DNA from 2 places in the Nocardia rhizosphaerae genome. Region 2 is predicted to be linked to the other one. Evidence: riboswitches for the same ligand, from Rfam matches in the RefSeq annotation. Region 2 holds a riboswitch; the other holds the start of a gene.
The links. A riboswitch is a leader RNA that binds a small molecule or an ion and turns the genes downstream of it on or off. The one in region 2 is predicted to bind S-adenosylmethionine.

Region 1: another riboswitch for S-adenosylmethionine. It lies ahead of ACFOW8_RS07950 (bifunctional o-acetylhomoserine/o-acetylserine sulfhydrylase); the one in region 2 lies ahead of ACFOW8_RS05140 (aminotransferase class V-fold PLP-dependent enzyme).

What each region holds. Positions count from the first base shown of each region.
Region 1 is NZ_JBHSBA010000003.1:1,394,773-1,398,168, reverse strand. It holds gene ACFOW8_RS07955 (NADP-dependent isocitrate dehydrogenase) at 257-1,477, opposite strand; SAM riboswitch class IV at 1,837-1,947, shown strand; gene ACFOW8_RS07950 (bifunctional o-acetylhomoserine/o-acetylserine sulfhydrylase) at 2,029-3,345, shown strand; gene metX (homoserine O-acetyltransferase MetX) at 3,342-3,396, shown strand, end outside.
Region 2 is NZ_JBHSBA010000003.1:767,177-770,572, reverse strand. It holds gene ACFOW8_RS05145 (excalibur calcium-binding domain-containing protein) at 1-390, opposite strand, end outside; gene ACFOW8_RS05140 (aminotransferase class V-fold PLP-dependent enzyme) at 504-1,820, opposite strand; SAM riboswitch class IV at 1,865-1,979, opposite strand; gene ACFOW8_RS05135 (MarR family winged helix-turn-helix transcriptional regulator) at 2,233-2,658, shown strand; gene ACFOW8_RS05130 (Pls/PosA family non-ribosomal peptide synthetase) at 2,815-3,396, shown strand, end outside.

The DNA.
Region 1 (3,396 bases), 630 kb from region 2:
AATGCGTACCCGCCCCCGGCCGGCCGGTCGATGCGACCCGCGTGATCCGCGGCGAGAACCGCACGGCCGACGCCGGCTCGACAACTTCCCGACAGCGTCGGCCACCTGGCAGTTCGCGCACAACAACGGCCCGGATCACGTACCCGGTGCGCTCGGGGCGAACACGGGCCGATCACCGGGCCGGGCGAACTCCCTGACTCGATGGTCGGGTCGACGTGGATCGCACGTCGACCGAACCGATCGGCGGGTCGAGTTGTCAGCTCTTCAGCGCACGCGCCAGGTTGACGTCGAGCGCGCCGAGGAACTCCTCGGTGCTCAGGTAGCCCTGATCGCCGCCGACGAGCAGCGCCAGATCCTTGGTCATCTGGCCGCCCTCGACGGTCTTGATGACGACGTCCTCGAGCGCCTGCGCGAAGCCGATCACCTCGGGGGTGTTGTCCAGCTTGCCGCGGTGCTCGAGCCCACGGGTCCAGGCGAAGATCGACGCGATCGGGTTGGTCGAGGTCGGCTTGCCCTGCTGGTGCTGGCGGTAGTGCCGGGTGACGGTGCCGTGCGCGGCCTCGGCCTCACAGGTGCGACCGTCCGGGGTGAGCAGTACCGAGGTCATCAGACCGAGCGAGCCGAAGCCCTGTGCCACGGTGTCGGACTGCACGTCGCCGTCGTAGTTCTTGCACGCCCAGACGTAGCCGCCCTCCCACTTCATCGAGGAGGCGACCATGTCGTCGATCAGGCGGTGCTCGTAGGTCAGGCCCGCCGCCTCGAACTGGCTCTTGAACTCGGTGTCGAAGATCTCCTGGAAGGTGTCCTTGAACATGCCGTCGTAGGCCTTCAGGATGGTGTTCTTCGTCGACATGTAGACCGGGTAGTTCTGCTGCAGCCCGTAGTTGAGCGAGGCGCGCGCGAAGTCTTCGATCGACTTCTTGAAGTTGTACATACCCATGACGACGCCGCCGTCTTCGGGCATCTTCACGACCTCGTGCACGATCGGCTCGCTGCCGTCCTCCGGGGTGAAGGTCAGTGTGACGGTGCCGGCCTCGTAGACCTTGAAGTCGGTGGCGCGGTACTGATCGCCGAAGGCGTGGCGGCCGATGATGATCGGCTTGGTCCAGCCCGGAACCAGGCGGGGCACGTTCGAGATGATGATCGGCGCGCGGAAAATGGTGCCACCCAGGATGTTACGGATGGTGCCGTTGGGCGAGCGCCACATCTTCTTGAGGCCGAATTCCTTCACCCGCGCCTCGTCCGGGGTGATGGTGGCGCACTTGACGCCGACGCCGTACTTCTTGATGGCGTTCGCCGCGTCGACGGTGACCTGGTCGTCTGTCTTGTCGCGGTACTCGATGCCGAGGTCGTAGTACTCGAGGTTCACGTCGAGATACGGGTGGATCAGCTTGTCCTTGATGAACTGCCAGATGATCCGGGTCATCTCGTCGCCGTCGAGTTCTACGACGGTACCTTCAACCTTGATCTTGGACATGGATCTTCGTGTCCTCCTAGGATGGTGCCCTCATTGCACGGCCAGGCGAACACGCTTGTGAGCGGACCCCAGCTGTTCCAACAGACAACGTATATGCCCCGCGTTGTCTGCGGGACGTGTGGTGCAAACAAGACGAGCGTACTGCTGCCCCCACCCTCACCGCGACGGGAGGGCCCGCTGTGCGGGACTTGACGAACCTACCCCGCCGCCCCGGCCCGCCGACACCCCACTCGGCTACCCAGGAGTAACCGAGACCACGCGGCCCCGCCGATCCGGGATCGCGCCGGCGAAAGTGATCAAGGCGACGTTTCGGGGAGAAGTTTCCGCATGGGCGCACCATCCGGTTAGGATGTCGCCGAGGTCATGAGTACCAGCGCCAAGCCCCGGCTCGCTGGTCGGCAACCCTCCAGCTGCGGTGGGGTGCTCCGGGTGATGACCGGGCTCTCGAAGGTCGAGAGCAAGCGCGCATCGCAGGAGGTCCCCTATGTGTTGTTGTCCGTCGATCCGACCCATCTGACGCACACCGGCGAACAACCCATGGAGAAACGTTCATGACCGAGTCCACGCTGCCCGAGAACTGGTCCTTCGAGACCAAGCAGATCCACGCGGGCCAGGCCCCCGACGCGAGCACCAACGCGCGGGCGCTGCCGATCTACCAGACCACCTCGTACACCTTCCGCGACACCGAGCACGCCGCCGCGCTGTTCGGGCTCGCCGAGCCGGGCAACATCTACACCCGGATCATGAACCCGACCCAGGACGCGGTCGAGCAGCGTATCGCCGCGCTCGAGGGCGGCGTCGCGGCGCTGCTGCTCGCCTCCGGCCAGGCCGCCGAGACCTTCGCGATCCTGAACCTGGCCGGTGCGGGCGACCACCTCGTGTCGAGCCCGCACCTCTACGGCGGCACCTACAACCTGTTCCGTTACACGCTGGGCAAGCTCGGCATCGAGGTGACCTTCGTCGAGGATCCCGACGATCTCGCGCAGTGGCGGGCCGCGATCCGGCCCAACACCAAGGCCTTCTTCGGTGAGACCATCGCCAATCCGAGCAGCGCCGTGCTCGACATCCCCGGCATCGCCGAGGTGGCGCACGCGGCGGGCATCCCGCTGATCGTCGACAACACCGTCGCCACTCCGTACCTGATCCAGCCGTTGCGCCACGGCGCCGACATCGTGGTGCACTCGGCGACGAAGTACCTCGGCGGCCACGGCGCCGCGGTGGCGGGCGCGCTCGTCGACGGCGGCACCTTCGACTGGACCGTGCGCGACACCGACGGCGCGGCCAGGTTCCCCGGCTTCACCGAGCCCGACCCCAGCTATCACGGCGCGGTGTTCGCCGATCTCGGCGCGCCCGCCTTCGCGCTGAAGGCCCGCGTGCAGCTGCTGCGCGACCTCGGTGCCGCGGTGTCGCCGTTCAACGCCTTCCTCATCGCGCAGGGCATCGAGACGCTGAGCCTGCGGGTGGAGCGGCACGTGGCCAACGCCGAGGCGGTGGCGAAGTTCGTCAGCGAACAGCCGGGCGTCACAGCCGTGCACTACGCCGGGCTGGCGTCCTCGCCCTGGTACGCGCGGGCCAAGCAGCTCGCCCCCAAGGGTGCGGGCGCGATCGTGGCGTTCGAGCTGGCCGGCGGTGTCGATGCGGGCAAGAAGTTCGTGGACGCGCTCAGCCTGCACAGCCATGTCGCTAACATCGGTGATGTGCGTTCTCTCGTGATTCACCCGGCGTCAACCACGCACTCGCAGTTGACGCCGGAGGAGCAGCTGGCCGCCGGTGTCACGCCGGGGCTGGTGCGGCTCGCGGTGGGTATCGAGGGAATCGACGACATCCTGGCCGATCTACGCGCCGGATTCGCGGCGGCGACGACGTGACTGTGAGCACCGAATCGCCGATCACCCGTCCCGCGACCGGCGTGGCCACGC
Region 2 (3,396 bases):
GGGGACGGCCGCGACGCCTGGCGCTCGAGGCGGCGGCACCGAAGCGGCCGGACCGGGAACGATAACCGGCGGTGTGACCTGGGCGGTGGTTGTCGGCGCGGCGGTGGTCACCGGCGGCTCGACGGTTGTGGTCGGCACGATCGTCGCGATGCCGGGCGCCACGGCCGAAGTAGCCGCGGAAGTGCTGACAGGAGTCGGCGACTCGGTGGTCTGCGCGGTCGATGTGACCGCGGCCGCGGGCGACGATCCGTCGTCGGCGAGATTGCCGATCGCAGCCAGCCCTAGGAATCCGGCGACGCCGACTCCGGCGATCAACGGCCAGCGACGCTTCTTGTCCTGTGGCCTGGGCGGACGGGCCCACGGATCGGGCGGCTGAATCGGTCGAGTCACTGAATCCCCTCGGGTTCGAGCGTTCCTTGGGCCGTTCATCGGGACCTGCCGAGGGGCTGTTACCCATTGCTCATGGCCGACGCGGCCGGTGGGTGGCCGCGTCGGCGAACGGCTCAGCCGAGGAGGCAGGGGGCCGCGCCCGCGCGGGAGTCGGGGGTGAGGGGGCGGGTTTCCGGGACCGGGTTCCAGTGGCCGTCGGTGGCGGCGTAGGTCCAGGTGGGGCCGTGGTCGACGAGGGTGGCGATGGCGGTGACGAGGCGATCCACGTCGGCGACGGTGGTGCCGAGACCGATGCTGGCGCGCAGGGCGGCGTCGAGGCCGAGGCGCGACAACAGGGGGTGGGCGCAGAAGCGGCCGTCGCGGACGCCGATGGCGTGTTCGGCGGAAAGGTAGGCGGCCACCTGGCCGGGGGCGTACCCGGCGACGGTGAAGCAGACGATGCCGACCGTGTCCGGGCTGTCGGACCAGATGCGGACCAGGTCGACGCCGGGGACGGCCGCGAGACCGTCGCGCAGCCGGTCGGCCAGGAAACGTTCGTGCGCGACGAGTTCGGTGGCGTCGATGGCGGCGAGCGCGTCGCAGGCGGCGGCGATGGCGGCGGCGCCGAGCACGTTCGGCGAGCCCGCCTCGTGTCGCTGCGGTGCCGCGGCCCAGTCCACCCGCGCGGTCCCGACTTCGCGCACAGCGCCACCGCCGGCCAGATACGGCTCGGCCGCGTCGAGCCAGTCCCGCCTGCCGACCAGCACCCCGGCCCCGAACGGCGCGTACAGCTTGTGCCCGGAGAACGCCAGGTAGTCGATGCCGCTCTCGCGCAGCGAGATCCGGCGATGCGGCGCCAGCTGGGCCGCGTCGACCAGGATCCGCGCACCGCACTGGTGGGCGATGGTGGCCAACCGCGCCAGCGGCAGCACCTCCCCGGTGACGTTGGACGCACCGGTCACCGCGAGCAAAGCCGTTGGCTTACTGCATAGTTCGCCGATCACCGCGCGAATCGTCTCCTCGACGGTGCCGGCGGCCCGCACCACCCTGCGCCCGCGCGCGGTCCACGGCAGGAAGTTCGCGTGGTGCTCGATATCGAGCACCACCGTCTCCCCCGGCACGCACCCGGCCAGCAGGTTCAGCGCGTCGGTGGTGTTGCGGGTGAACACGACCACCTGGTCGTCGCCCGCGTCGAGGAACCGGGCGACGGCGCCGCGCGAGGCCTCATAGCACTCGGTGGAGATCCGCGAGGCATAGCCCGCGCCGCGATGCACGCTCGCGTAGTAGGGCAGCAGTTGCGAAATACGGTCGGTGACCTGCGTCAACGCGGGTGCGCTCGCCGCGAGGTCGAAGTTGGCGTAACCACTGGAACCGCCCTGCACGAGCGGAACGAGCAGGTCGGCGCCGGACACGGTGGCCAGGGCGCAGGTGGGGTCGATTACTGCGGTCATCACGAAATCCCGTCGGCTCATGGACTCGATTCCGAAAAACAGCGAGTCCGCGCTTGCCGCGCCCACTGCGGACGGCGGCCAGGTCGTCACCCGGAGCACCCCACCGCGGAGGAGGGTTGCCGACCAGCTAGCCGGGGCTTGACGCTGGTACTCGTGACCTGCCGACGAGAGTGGCAGACGAGCGGCGACGCTGTCAACCACCCGACCGGCGCGCCGGATCGGCGCCGACGCACCGATATCTGCCGAGCGGCCGAAATCCGTGCGCGCGCAACACCATCAGCCCGGCGCGCCGATCCGAGACGTCGCTTGCCCGCAGGTTGCCCCTGATCAGCATATGTTTCAACGATCGAGCTACCCCACCGTGGACGACCCAAATGATTGAGTTCCCCCACTATTTGTTAGAGTGGCCGCCATGTCCACGAACCCGAACTCCGCGCGCGGCCTGCCGCGCTACCCGGTGTACGCGCTCGGACGGCTCACCAAGGCACTGCACGCCGAGATCGACGCCCCACTGCGCGATCACTGGGTGCTCACCTTCATCGCCGAGAACGCCGATCTCACCCAGAAGAAGGTCGGGGACGCGCTCGGTATCGACCGCAGCGAAGTGGTTCGGCTGATCGACGCGCTGGAACGCGCCGGCCTGGTCGAACGCACGCGCGACGGCAAGGATCGCCGCAAATACCGGCTGCGGATCACCGATGCCGGGCGCAAACAATGCAAGCGCACCGACCGTTTGATCAGCGAGGCCACCGCGCGGGTGCTCGACCGCCTCGACGCCGACGAACAGCGCCAGCTGCACCGGCTCACCCTCACCGCACTCGGTGAACCACCCGCGTGAACACCGCCGGGCGGCACGCCCGCGCTGCCGTCCGGCCGCGCAACTCCCGAGTACCGTTGGCATCCGGTGACCATCCCGTTTGCCCTCCGGTAACCCAACCGTGAAAAAACTGACGAGACCGATGGGGGTCGACCGATGAGAGGTGGACTGAGCACGATGCTCGAGCCACGCACTGAGGACCCGGCGAGCCGGTTACGCAACCCGCTGCTGCGCGCCGACCTGGCCGCGCCTGCGCGCACCCTGGTCGACATCCTGACCAGCACCGCCCTCGCCCACCCCGACGCGCCCGCCATCGACGACGGCACGGTCGTGCTCACCTACCTGGAGCTGATCACCGCGATCGAGGCCAGGATGACCGAGCTGACCGCAGCGGGCGTTCGCCCCGGCGACCGGGTCGGCGTGCGGATGCCCTCCGGCAGCGCCGCGCTGTACGTGACGATCCTGGCCGTCCTCTACTGCGGCGCCGCCTATGTGCCCGTCGACGCCGACGACCCGGCCGAACGCGCCCGATTGGTCTTCGGCGAGGCCAGGGTGAGCGCGCTGGCCACCGCCGACGGGATCGAGTCGGCGACCGCCGCCGCGGGCCGCTCGCCCGCCTCGGACTGGAACACCCTGCCCACCCCCGCCGACGACGCCTGGATCATCTTCACCTCCGGCTCGACCGGCACCCCGAAGGGTGTCGCCGTCACCCACCGCAACGCGGCGGCCTTCGTCGACGCCGAAGCCGGGCTGTTCCTG